Regions from separate parts of the Rhizobium sp. PAMB 3174 genome, predicted to be linked through region 1. Evidence: predicted binding sites of a transcription regulator. Region 1 holds the regulator's gene; each other region holds the start of a gene.
What was found. The regulator LexA, encoded in region 1, represses DNA repair genes until DNA is damaged. The targets are predictions, from matches to a motif close to TGTTCNNNNTGTGTTCNG.
Positions count from the first base shown of each region.

Region 2: the regulator LexA is predicted to act here: its motif matches at 2,027-2,044, upstream of ACU5AY_RS13115 (glycosyl transferase).
Region 3: the regulator LexA is predicted to act here: its motif matches at 2,270-2,287, upstream of ACU5AY_RS05590 (ATP-dependent helicase).

Region 1 is NZ_CM128608.1:1,731,175-1,735,322, forward strand. It holds gene ACU5AY_RS08275 (ArnT family glycosyltransferase) at 111-1,793, shown strand; gene lexA (transcriptional repressor LexA) at 1,942-2,652, shown strand; gene ACU5AY_RS08285 (ComEC/Rec2 family competence protein) at 2,646-4,148, opposite strand, start outside.
Region 2 is NZ_CM128608.1:2,718,948-2,723,095, forward strand. It holds gene ACU5AY_RS13105 (4-(cytidine 5'-diphospho)-2-C-methyl-D-erythritol kinase) at 1-889, shown strand, start outside; gene moaB (molybdenum cofactor biosynthesis protein B) at 886-1,428, shown strand; gene ACU5AY_RS13115 (glycosyl transferase) at 1,450-1,974, opposite strand; gene ACU5AY_RS13120 (PA0069 family radical SAM protein) at 2,111-3,268, shown strand; gene ACU5AY_RS13125 (ribonuclease HII) at 3,447-4,100, shown strand.
Region 3 is NZ_CM128608.1:1,186,699-1,190,846, reverse strand. It holds gene ACU5AY_RS05600 (efflux RND transporter permease subunit) at 1-859, opposite strand, end outside; gene ACU5AY_RS05595 (efflux RND transporter periplasmic adaptor subunit) at 860-2,074, opposite strand; gene ACU5AY_RS05590 (ATP-dependent helicase) at 2,329-4,148, shown strand, end outside.

The DNA.
Region 1 (4,148 bases):
TGCAAGTCTTGGCGCGAACATTCGTCGCCCCACCCCGCCATCGGTTGATTTGCCGGCAAAAATGTGGACACAGGTGACCGCACAACGCATCAATGGGAAACCGCGCCGACATGCCGCAGACGCTTGCCGCTATTGCGAGTTCGAACCGCACGATCGCGGCGATCTTCGTCATTGCCTTCCTGGTCGCGATCTTTCCCTTCGCCGAGAGCATGATCCTGCATTATCCGGACGAGCGCCATTATTCGCAGGGCGCGGCGCTGATGATGGAGAGCGGCGACTACCTGACACCGCGCACCGGCGAGGATGCTGTGCGGCTGAAGAAGCCGCCGTTCGCCTACTGGATGAGCGTCGCCGGCATGGAAATCTTCGGCATCGGTGTCATCGGCTCGCGCATCTTCTGGCTGCTCGGCGCGGCCGCCATCCTGTTCGTCACCTACAGGCTGGCCAAGCGGCTGACGGGCGACGATGAGATCGCCCTGTTCTCGCTCGCCATGCTCGCCGGCAATTTCGTCTTCCTGCGCTCCGCCGTCACGGCGATTCCCGACATTCCGCTGACGCTGTTCATGCTCATCGCCCTTTACGGCTTTGCCGGCCTGCTCTTCGCCGGCGAAGAAGACAGATGGGACGCCTGGCTTGCCTATGGCGGAACGGCGATGGCGATCCTGACGAAGGGCATTCCGGCGCTGGCGCCACCGGCCTGCGTCTTCGGTCTGATCGTCCTCTTTCCCTCGTGCCGCGTTCATTTTCGCCGGCTGATCGCCCCGCTGCCGATTCTCTTCTCCATGGCTCTCGCCGGCTGGTGGTTCGTCTACCAGGTGCTGCGGTCGAGCTCGGCGCTCGACAACCAGTTCGTCGGCGATCAGGTGCGCACCAAGCTGGAATTCTCGGTTTTCGCGGTGTTCGACTCCGTCGGTCTCAGCCTTGCCGGCCTGCTGGCGCCCGTGATCGGCTGGCTTTTCGTGATTGCGGCGACCGCGATCGCTACGCGCAAAGTGCCGGGCTTCCGGCAGCTCGGCGCGTCGGCCCTGCTGCTTGCAGGCTGGATTGCGCTCAACATCGCCATGTTCGCGCCCGCCTTCAAACCGGACCATCGCTACATCATTCCGTCTCTTCCCGCTCTGTCGATCCTGATGGCGGTCGGCCTCGCCTCGCTGGAGCGCGAGACGACATCGCGCTATCTGAGCCTGTTTCTCAAATTCTCGGTGATCGGCCTGGCCCTCACCTTCGCCATCCTCTACGGCGTTTCGGCCCAGCTGCTGAGTGCCAAGGTAACGGTTGCGATCGTGGTTGCCATCGCCCTCGGCCTGTTGCTCGTCTGGCGCATCGCCAATCGCGAGGCCTTCCGGCCCATGGTTCTGGCACTCTCCGCCCTGCCAATGGCGATCCTGCTTGCCATCTATCCCGTCGTCGCCGCCTTCGGCATGCCCGACCTTGGAAAGCCGATTGCCGACAAGGTCGCCCAGCTCGACCTGCCCGCCGACGACATCGTCTTCCTTGGGTCTGACATCGTCGCCTCCGAGGCACGATTGCACAGCGGCGTCGAACGACCTTTCCTGCAGCGACGAAAGCTTGCGGACGTCGAAGCCGGCGATCGCTTCAAGGCCGTCATCACGCTGGAGAAGACGGAAGCCGACCGGCTCGCCGCCGACGGGTACGACGTGACGGCGGTCAGTGGCGGCTGGCGTTCGATCGATCCGGCCGTCCTCATGAAGGCCGTTCTCTCCGGCACGCTCGCCGAGACACGCGCAGCGGAAGCCGAGCGCGCCTACATCGCACTCGATCCGACGCGCTAACGCTCATAGCCGACCGGCGGCAGCAAAAATCGGCAGTTCCTGCGACACCGGGCCCCGCTTTCACGATATTTTAGGCACTTGCGGAACACAGTGGGAACATATAGTGTCCGTTCTGTATTTGTTTCATGATTCTGGAAGGTGCCGATTCATGCTGACGCGAAAGCAACAGGAACTGCTTCTCTTCATTCACGAGCGGATGAAGGAATCCGGCGTTCCGCCATCCTTTGACGAGATGAAGGATGCACTCAATCTCGCGTCCAAGTCCGGCATTCACCGGCTGATCACGGCGCTCGAGGAGCGCGGCTTCATCCGCCGCCTGCCGAACCGGGCGCGTGCGCTGGAAGTCATCAAGCTTCCCGAAGCCTATTCGCCGAGCCTGCAGCCGCGCCGCGGCTTTTCGCCAAGCGTCATCGAAGGCAGCCTCGGCAAGCCGAAGCCCGCGCCCACCCCCAAGGCACCGGAACCGGCGAACGACACCGTCAGCGTCCCGGTCATGGGCCGCATCGCCGCCGGTGTGCCGATCTCCGCCATCCAGAACAACACGCACAGCCTGTCCGTGCCGATGGAAATGCTGGGCTCCGGCGAACACTATGCGCTGGAGGTCAAGGGCGACTCGATGATCGAAGCCGGCATCCTCGATGGCGATACTGTCATCATCAAGAATGTCAGCAGCGCCAATCCGGGCGAGATCGTCGTGGCATTGGTCGACGACGAGGAAGCAACGCTCAAGCGCTTCCGCCGCAAGGGTGCGTCGATTGCACTCGAAGCCGCCAACCCGGCCTATGAGACGCGTATCTTCGCCTCCGATCGGGTCAAGGTTCAGGGCAAGCTCGTCGGCCTCATCCGCCGCTATCACTGACCGGTGACACGCCTGGCTGCGTCCGTATAACGCGGACGTGGAACAAGCGGCCATGTGCCCGTTTCCTGCGTGATCGGGAAGGCGTTTGTCCGCCAGTCGTAGTATCGATGCCGGGTCCAGGGCCGGTCGATTGCGCCGACTGCCGTCCTGGCCTCAAAGCCAATGCCGTCCGATGCCGCATGGAGTTCGATCGATCCGGTTCTTCGCAGCCGTTCCGCCATAAGCAATGTCGCGCCCGAGCGGCACGTGTCGTAGCCGAGGCGGAACGGCACGATGACCACATCGGCGATGTCGCAGGCGGGTCCGGCATAGGCGGGTTTCTCCACCGTCACCACCCGCAATGCGGTTCCGCCCGACGCCGTAACCTGACCGGCGCACCAGGCGGCCTTCCTGCAGTGGAAGCGGGATATCTCCCCATTCAGGGCCTTTTCCATAGCCAGTCGCTCCGCATTCAAGACGGAGGCCGGCAGCCGTGGCTGCTCTCCTCCTTTTTCTGTCTGGTCGGCCGGAACGGGCTCCCCATCCGCCATGTCCGGCCCCTCGCCCTTCGGCATGGCGAGCGCCCGCTGCCATTGTTCGAAGATGAAGGATGGCGGACGACTGCGGTTCGTCTCTAGCCGTCCATCGGCAATGAGGGCCGCCAGCCTGCCGTCCTCGCTGATAATCAGCGCAGGAGACGAGTTTGTCGGTCCGTATGCGATCAGCGCAACCGCCACGGCCATCAGCGGCAGGCCGACATATCTGAGGCGACTGCGCAGCAGGACCAGAAGCAGAAAGCCGGCGACCGAGAGTTCGAAGGCATAGGGCGGCAGGCGTCCGGATGAAACTCCGCTGTCCCAGCCGGCGACCTCTCGGGCCACCGCGATGACGATGTCCAGCCCAACCCCCATGAGGCGCAGCGGCCAATGCTCGAGCCCGAACGGCATGGCGAGGACGGATACCAGGCCGGCCGGCATGACCACGAAGGTGACGACCGGCATGGCGATGAGATTGGCGGCGAAGCCATAGGGCGCGAGGCGGTAGAAATGCTCCAGCGCGAAGATCGCCGTTGCAGTCCCGCCGATCGCCGATGTAAGCGCCAACGCCGAAGCAAACCCGCCGGCTTTCGCGGCAAGGGCGATGATACCGGACCGGCGGCGCGGCGCGCTCCGGTCCACCGATCGCATCCGCCACCATCTATATCCCGCCACAAGCGCCACCGTCGCGGCAAACGACATCTGGAAGCTCGGCCCCATGACGGCGGACGGCGTGACGGCAAGAATGATCAGCGCCGCGAGCGCGACGTTCCTGAGGCTGATCGCCGGCCGGTCGATGAGGACTGCGACCAGCATCAATGCCAGCATGATGAAGGCACGGATCGCCGATACCTGCAATCCGGAAATCAGCAGATAGCCGAATGCCCCGGCCAGGGCGGCGGCAGCGGCCCATTTCTTGACCGGGAAGCGTTGCACGAGGGCCGGGAACAGGGCGAGTGTCGTGCGCAGGCCGGCAAAGAA
Region 2 (4,148 bases), 990 kb from region 1:
GCTCGTCGAACACGCGCGGGCAAAGCTGAACCTCGCCCTGCATGTGACCGGCCAGCGCCCCGACGGCTATCACCTCCTGGAAAGCCTGGTGGTCTTTGCCGAGGCAGGAGACCGGCTTACCTTCACCGGCGCAGCTGGGGACAGCCTGACGCTGTCTGGTCCGTTTGGCGCCTCCCTGCCCCCGCCGGACGGAAATGACGGCAACCTGGTGACGCGGGCCCGCGACCGGCTGCGGGCATTGCTGGCGGACCAAGGCACGGCCACACCGCCTGTTGCCATCCATCTGGAAAAGAACCTGCCGGTCGCCTCCGGAATCGGCGGCGGCTCGGCGGATGCGGCGGCCGCGATCCGCGGGCTCATGCGGTTCTGGAACGGCGACGCCTTGGACCCGGCACGCCTTTCGCAACTGGCGCTTTCGCTCGGTGCCGACGTGCCGATGTGCCTTTCCGGCCGTCCGCTGGTGGCGCGCGGGATCGGCGAGGACATCGAGACGCTCCGGGACTTTCTCACGTTTCATCTCGTCCTCGTCAATCCACTGAAGGAAGTGTCGACGCCGGCCATCTTCCGGCGTCTGACGGAAAAGAACAATCCGCCACTGCCGGCGCTACCGAGCGCCGCCCCCGCAGACGCGAAGGCGTGGATCGACTATCTCGCGGCCTGCCGCAATGACCTGCAGCCGCCGGCCGAAGAGGTTCTGCCGGAGATCGCAAACGTGATCGCGATGCTGACCGAAGGCGGTGCGCTGCTTGCGCGCATGTCCGGCTCCGGCGCGACCTGCTTCGGGCTCTACGCCGATCAGCAGGCGGCACAGCGGGCAGCAGACGCCCTTCGGCAAGCGCGGCCGGAATGGTATGTTGAGGCAACGCAGACAACGGAAGACCGGACATGAGCACGACGCAAACCGAACGCCCCTTCATTCCCGTCGGCATCGCCGTACTGACGGTATCGGACACGCGCACGCTTGCCGATGACCGTTCCGGCGACACACTGGTGGCGCGGATCGCTGAGGCCGGACACCGGCTGATCGACCGGGCGATCGTGCCCGACGACAAGGACCGCATTCGCGCGCAGGTGGAAGCCTGGACGCTGTCCGCAGACATCGACGTGGTCATCACCACAGGCGGTACGGGCTTTACCGGCCGCGACGTGACGCCGGAAGCGCTGGAGCCCCTGTTCGAAAAGCGCATGGACGGTTTCTCGGAGGTCTTCCATCGCATCTCTTTCGACAAGATCGGCACGTCGACGATCCAGTCGCGGGCAACGGGTGGAGTGGCGAACGCCACCTTCATATTCGTGCTGCCGGGATCGCCCGGCGCCTGCAAGGACGCCTGGGACGGCATTCTGAAGGCGCAACTCGACTACCGCCACATGCCCTGCAATTTCGTGGAAATCATGCCGCGCCTGGACGAACACCTGCGCCGTAGCTGACGCACAACTCATGGCGAACAGTCAGGCCGCCCGGGCAGCCCTGGCCACCCATGAAGGGATGACTTCGCTGCTCAGCGTCTTCGCCTTGCTGCTGGCGGCGACCTCGGCCAGATGCTTGCCGGACCGGACAAGGTCCAGCGCCTGGCGCTTTGGAATGAGGAAGCCGTATTCCAGCGGCTTGCGGCCGCGCCGAAAGCGCTTGAGGAACGGCAGGCGGTAATTTCGCGAAGGCGAGAAGCGGGCCGGCAGCTTGTTCAGCGACAGGTATTCGAGCAGTTCCTCGACCCAGCCGGTCTGCGGCCGCGCACCCGGCTCGAGCAGGAGTATCCACTCGCCGCGCGCCTTGCTGACCACCTCGCCCAGATCCCAGTCTTCATGATAGCGACAGCCTGCCGCCTCGGCCACCCGGGCCGACCCGTCCTGCGACCCCCGGTCGAGCACCACGACGTCGCTGACCAACCCTTCAACAGCTCCGGCGACCAGCACTGACAGGGTCTGCGCCAACTCCGGTTCCTGATCCTGGCATTCCATGATGACTGTCAACATGGGGTTATGATTATCGCGCCGCACAACCGAATGCCACAAAAAAATAAAGTTCTGTACTTGCTTTGTTCTCATTTCCCCGTTACGAATTGGAACAGAGACGAGGGAACAAGCAGATTCCCTTAACGGAGAAGTCCCAATGGCAAGCTTGAACCATTCGGGGCAGGACGCTTTTGCGCCTGCCAATACGGCTGATATTGCCAATTCGCTGATCAAGACGTCTGGCTTGCGGATCGACATCGATCGCCGCAAGGGACGCGGTGCAGGGTTGAACCCTGGCGGCCGCTTCGAGAAGCATGAGACCGTCAGCTTCGACGACGGCTGGAGCACGCTGGAAGACCTGCCCGTCTTCAAGACCGATGTGCAGGTGGAAAAGCCGCGCTCGATCATCACGCGCAACGAATCCCCCGACATACCCTTCGACCGTTCGATCAATCCCTATCGCGGTTGCGAGCACGGCTGCATCTATTGCTTCGCCCGGCCGACGCATGCCTTCATGGGGCTTTCACCGGGGCTGGAATTCGAGTCCAAGCTGTTTGCCAAGCCGGATGCCGCGAAGCTTCTGGAGCGGGAGATTTCCAAGCCCGGCTACCGTCCGCGGACGATCGCCATCGGCACCAATACCGACCCCTACCAGCCGGTCGAGAAGGAATGGCGGATCATGCGCCAGATCCTCGAAGTGCTGCTGGCCGCCAGCCATCCCGTCGGCATCGTCACCAAGTCGGCGATGGTGATGCGCGACATCGACCTCTTGTCGAAGCTCGCCGAGAAGGGCCTCGCCAAGGTGACGATCTCCGTGACGACGCTCGACAGGAAGCTGGCGCGGGCAATGGAACCACGGGCCGCGACGCCGGCCAAGCGGCTGGAGACGATCAAGGCGCTTTCGGATGCCGGCATTCCGACGGGCATCCTGACGGCGCCGATCATTCCCGCGCTCAACGACCACGAGATCGAGCGGCTGCTCGATTCCGGCAAGGCGGCGGGCGCGTGCGAGGCCGGCTACGTGCTGCTGCGCCTGCCGCTCGAAGTCAGCCCCCTCTTCCGCGACTGGCTGCTGCAGCATTACCCGGACCGCTACCGTCATGTCATGTCGCTGGTGCGCTCCATGCGCGGCGGCAAGGACTACGACGCCGAATTCGGCAAGCGCATGAAGGGTGCCGGTCCCTATGCCTGGCAGATCAGCCGGCGCTTCGAACTGGCGACCAAGCGGCTGGGTCTCGCCCGCCGGCAGATGCCACTGCGCGACGACCTATTCGTGCCGCCGGACGGCGGCGGCGTGCAGCTGTCGCTGCTCTAGACTTGAAGCTTTCCGGGAGGTTCCGCCTGCCTCTCCTCCCGGATAGCCCCCGGATGCCGCCAGGATGCGTTCCCGTTCCACCCGCCCTTGTGCGGGAACGCTCCCTCGGGCTGCGATATGACTTCCAGCCCGATCCGGGGGCTTGCAGGAAATCGAGGCGGCGTGCAAACGTCCGCGTATGAAACGCCGCACGCCGCCCGATTCTCCTGACCTTTTTCCGCCAGCCGCCGGTCCCGACTTCGATCTCGAGATGCGCAAGAAGAAGGCCGGCCACTGGCCTGTCGCCGGCGCCGACGAAGCCGGCCGGGGGCCGCTCGCCGGTCCGGTGGTGGCAGCCGCGGTGATCCTCGACCCGGACAATATCCCGCTCGGCCTCAACGATTCCAAGAAGCTTTCGGCTGCCAGACGCGCGGCCCTGTTCGAGGAGATCCTGACCTCGGCGCTTTCCGTCGGCATCGCCTCATCCGGACCGGCGCGCATCGACCGGACAGACATCCTGAAGGCCAGCCTTGATGCCATGCGCCGCGCGGTCCTGGGCCTCACCCTCAAGCCGGCCATGGTGCTGGTCGATGGCCGCGACGTGCCGAAGGGCCTGCCCTGCGCCGGCGACGCCATCATCAAGGGCGATGCCCGCAGCCTGTCGATTGCCGCTGCCTCCATTGTCGCCAAGGTGACGCGCGACCGGATGATGGAAGAAGCCGACCGGATCTTTCCTGCCTATGGCTTCGCCGGCCATGCCGGCTATGGAACGGCCATCCACAGGGCCGCAATCGAACTTCACGGCGGTTGTCGGCTTCACCGCATGAGCTTCCGGCCCCTGCGCAAGGACTGACCACAAGGACCAGATCCACCACGAACGAAAAAGGCCGGGTCAGACCCG
Region 3 (4,148 bases), 540 kb from region 1:
CGACGCCGGGCTTGCCGTTGGCCCGCAGCGTCGTCGATCCCGTATCCGGCCCAAAGGTGACCGTCGCCACATCGCCGAGGCGCACCCGGTCGTTGATCAGGATATTGGCAAAATCCTCCGGCTTCGTCAGCGACGCGGTGGCGCGCACGACGATATCCTGCTTCAGGCTGGTCAGCGATCCCGCCGGCACGTCGAGCGCCATCGAGGCGAGCGCCGTGCTGATGTCGGCGATCGTCAGCCCGCGGCTCGCAAGTTCGGACTGGCTGACATCGACCTTGAACACCTTGTCCTGGTCGCCGTAGACCTCGACGTCTGCAACACCCTCGACGGAGGCCAGCCGGTCGGCGATCTGGTCGTTGACCAGGAGCGTCAGGTCTTCGATCGACAGCGTGTCGGAGGTCAGGGCCAGCCGCATGATCGGCTGCGAATCGGCGTCCGCCTTGACGATGCGGGGATCGTCGACATCATCCGGCAACTGGTTGGTGACCCGGCTGATCGCATCGCGCACATCCATCGAGGCGACGTTGAGATCGGTCGCGTCGGTGAATTCCAGCGTAACTCGACTGGAGCCGAAGGACGAAGTCGAGGACATCGACTTCAAGCCCGAAACGCGCGCGACCGCGCCTTCGATGACCTGGGTAATCTCGCGGTCGACCGTCTCCGGCGATGCGCCGGTGAAGCTGGTGCGCACGGTGATGACCGGCTGATCGACGTCCGGCAGTTCGCGCACTTCGACGCCGAAATAGGCGGCAAGACCCGCAACGACGATCAGCGCATTGAAGACCAGCGCCAGGATAGGCCGGCGCACGAAGAGCGCGGTAGAACCATGTTCGGTTGTCGGAATTTCCTCTGCCGCCATTTACGCACCCCGCTCGCTGCCGGATGCCTTCACCTCGGCCTCGGGCACAGCCTTGCCGCCCTCGTCTTTCGGCTTTTCGACCTCCGCAGCACCGGCGACCTGCACCTCGGCACCTTCGCGCAGCCGCTGCAGGCCGGCGGTAACGATGCTGTCACCCTTGGCGATATCGCCCTTGACCAGCACCACGTCCGGGTTGCGCTGGATGATGGCGACGCGAACCTTCTCGACCTTGCCGTCCGTCACCCGCCAGACATAAGACCCGTCAGAATCCCACTGCACGGCGAGCGGATCGACGGACGGATAATTGTCGCCGCCGAATTTCATCAACACCGTGAATGCCATGCCGGCGCGCAGCTTGTCGTCCGTGTTGGGAATGCGGGCCCGAACCTTGAAGGTGCGGCTCGCCTCATCGATACGGTTGTCGACGGCTTCAATCTCGCCGGAAAACACCTCGCCGGGCCGCGCCACCGCCGTCGCCTGAACCGGCTGTCCGGTCGCCATCCCGGCGGCGAAACGCTCAGGCGCCCAGAAATCGACCAGCAACTCGGACCGGTTGTCGACGGTCACGATGGCGGTCGAGGTCGTCACGTAGTCGCCGACGCTGACCGGAATGATGCCGGCGACGCCATCGATCGGCGAGACGATATCCCGCCGCTTCAGCGTCAGCTCGGCATTGTCGAGGGCGAGCTTCGCCGACTTGGCGTCGATCTCTGATTCCACCAGGCTGACACGCGAGACGGTCGACTTCGCATTCTTGTAGATCGACAGCTTCTCTTCCGCGCTTTCCAGCGCCACCTGCGCCTGGTCGCGGGCGATCACCTGTTCCTCGCGGTCAAGGCTGGCGATCACCTCGCCCTTCTTCACCCGGTCGCCCGAGCGAATATTGACCGCGGCGATATTGCCGGAGGCCTGCGGCGCGATGACGACGGACTCGATCGCCTCGCCATTGCCGATGGCCGTCAGCTGATCGTTGACGACGCCCTCTCCGGCCGGCGCGGTGACGACGACGGTAGGACCGCTGCGAAACCCGCCGCGGCCACGACCTTCGCCCGCTCCGGGCGCGCTTTCACTCTTCGGGGCGATGGCGGCAACCACCTCCTGCGACAGGCCCATCTTCTGCAACAGGGCACCGGCTCCGGGTACAAACGTCACCCACACATAAAGACCGGCACACAGAACGATCAGGCTCAAAACCAGCTGTTTCCACAGACGCATCAATTTCTCCGGGGGGTGGCAGAGTTCTGCATGCGACCTTTGGTTCCGCCCCTGGTCGCCCGCTCTGCTCACGGTTCGTCAGGCTGCATTATGATTTAATCCTAAAATGCGACAAGCGAAACAAGATTACAATTTGGTCATGTTCGATCACAGTTGCGTTTGATTTAGCGGCAAACCCCATCAATTCATGGGGTAAGTGCGCCTTTTGTTCTCTTTCTTTTGCCTTTTGGAACCGAATCACTACATTGAGCCGCATGATCGGTGGTTATGACGACATTCCCTTTTTCGACGAGGAACCCGAACCCAGGACGCCCGCCGCCCCCGCGCCGTCGGCCGGAGGCATCGCCGCCCGCGCCATGGCCGCCCGCGGCCAGAAGCGCGCCCCGGATTATCTCTCGGGCCTGAACCCGGAACAACGCGAAGCGGTGGAGACGACGGAAGGTCCGGTGCTGGTGCTGGCCGGCGCCGGCACGGGCAAGACCCGCGTGCTCACCACCCGCATCGCTCATATTCTCTCGACCGGACACGCCTTCCCCTCGCAGATCCTTGCCGTGACGTTTACCAACAAGGCAGCGCGCGAGATGAAGGAGCGCATCGGCCTCTTGCTCGGCGACGCTGTCGAAGGCATGCCATGGCTCGGCACCTTCCACTCGATCGGCGTCAAGCTGTTGCGCCGCCATGCCGAGGTCGTGGGGCTGAGGTCTGACTTCACAATTCTCGACACCGACGACGTCATCCGGCTGATCAAGCAGATCATCCAGGCCGAAGAGCTGGACGACAAGCGCTGGCCGGCCAAGCAGTTCGCCGGCATGATCGACAACTGGAAGAACAAGGGCCTGACGCCGGAGCAGATTCCGGAAGGCGACGCCCGCGCCTTTGCGAACGGCAAGGGCCGCGAACTCTACAGGGCCTATCAGGCTCGGCTAAAGACGCTCAACGCCTGCGATTTCGGCGATCTCCTTCTGCATCCGATCCATATCTTCCGCAGCGAGCCCGGCATCCTCAAGGATTACCACCGCCGCTTCAAATACATCCTCGTCGACGAGTATCAGGACACCAACACTGCCCAGTACATGTGGCTGCGGCTGCTCGCCCAGCGGCCGAAGGGCGAGCCGATCAATGTCTGCTGCGTGGGCGACGACGACCAGTCGATCTACGGCTGGCGCGGCGCGGAGGTCGACAACATCCTGCGCTTCGAGAAGGACTTTCCGGGCGCCAAGGTCATCCGGCTGGAGCGCAACTACCGCTCGACCGAGCACATCCTCGGCGCCGCCGGCCACCTGATCGCGCACAATGAGGGCCGTCTCGGCAAGACGCTGTTTACCGACCGCACCGACCCGGATGACGACAAGGTGCAGGTTCACAATGCCTGGGATTCGGAGGAAGAGGCCCGCGCCATCGGCGAGGAAATCGAGCAGCTTCAGCGCGAGAAACACAATCTCAACGACATGGCGATCCTGGTGCGCGCCTCCTTCCAGATGCGCGAATTCGAAGACCGCTTCGTCACGCTCGGCCTCAACTACCGCGTCATCGGCGGCCCACGCTTCTACGAGCGCCTTGAGATCCGCGACGCCATGGCCTATTTCCGCCTCGTCTGCCAGCCGGCCGACGACCTCGCCTTCGAGCGTATCATCAACACGCCGAAGCGCGGCCTTGGCGACGCGAGCGTCCGCCAACTGCACGACTACGCCCGCGCCCGCGACATTCCGATGCTCGCCGCCGCGGCGGAAGTGATCGAGACCGACGAGTTCAAGCCGAAGCCGCGCAAGGCGCTGTTCGACGTCGTGACCGATTTCCGCCGCTGGCAGTCGCTGCTGGAAAACACGCCGCACACCGAGCTCGCCGAACAGATCCTCGACGAAAGCGGCTATACCGCCATGTGGCAGGCCGACAAATCGGCGGAAGCGCCGGGGCGACTGGAAAACCTGAAGGAACTGGTCCGCTCGATGGAGGGGTTCGAGTCGCTGCGCGGCTTCCTCGAACACGTCTCGCTGGTCATGGATGTCGAGCAGAACGAAAACCTCGACGCCGTCTCCATCATGACGCTGCACTCGGCCAAGGGACTGGAATTCGA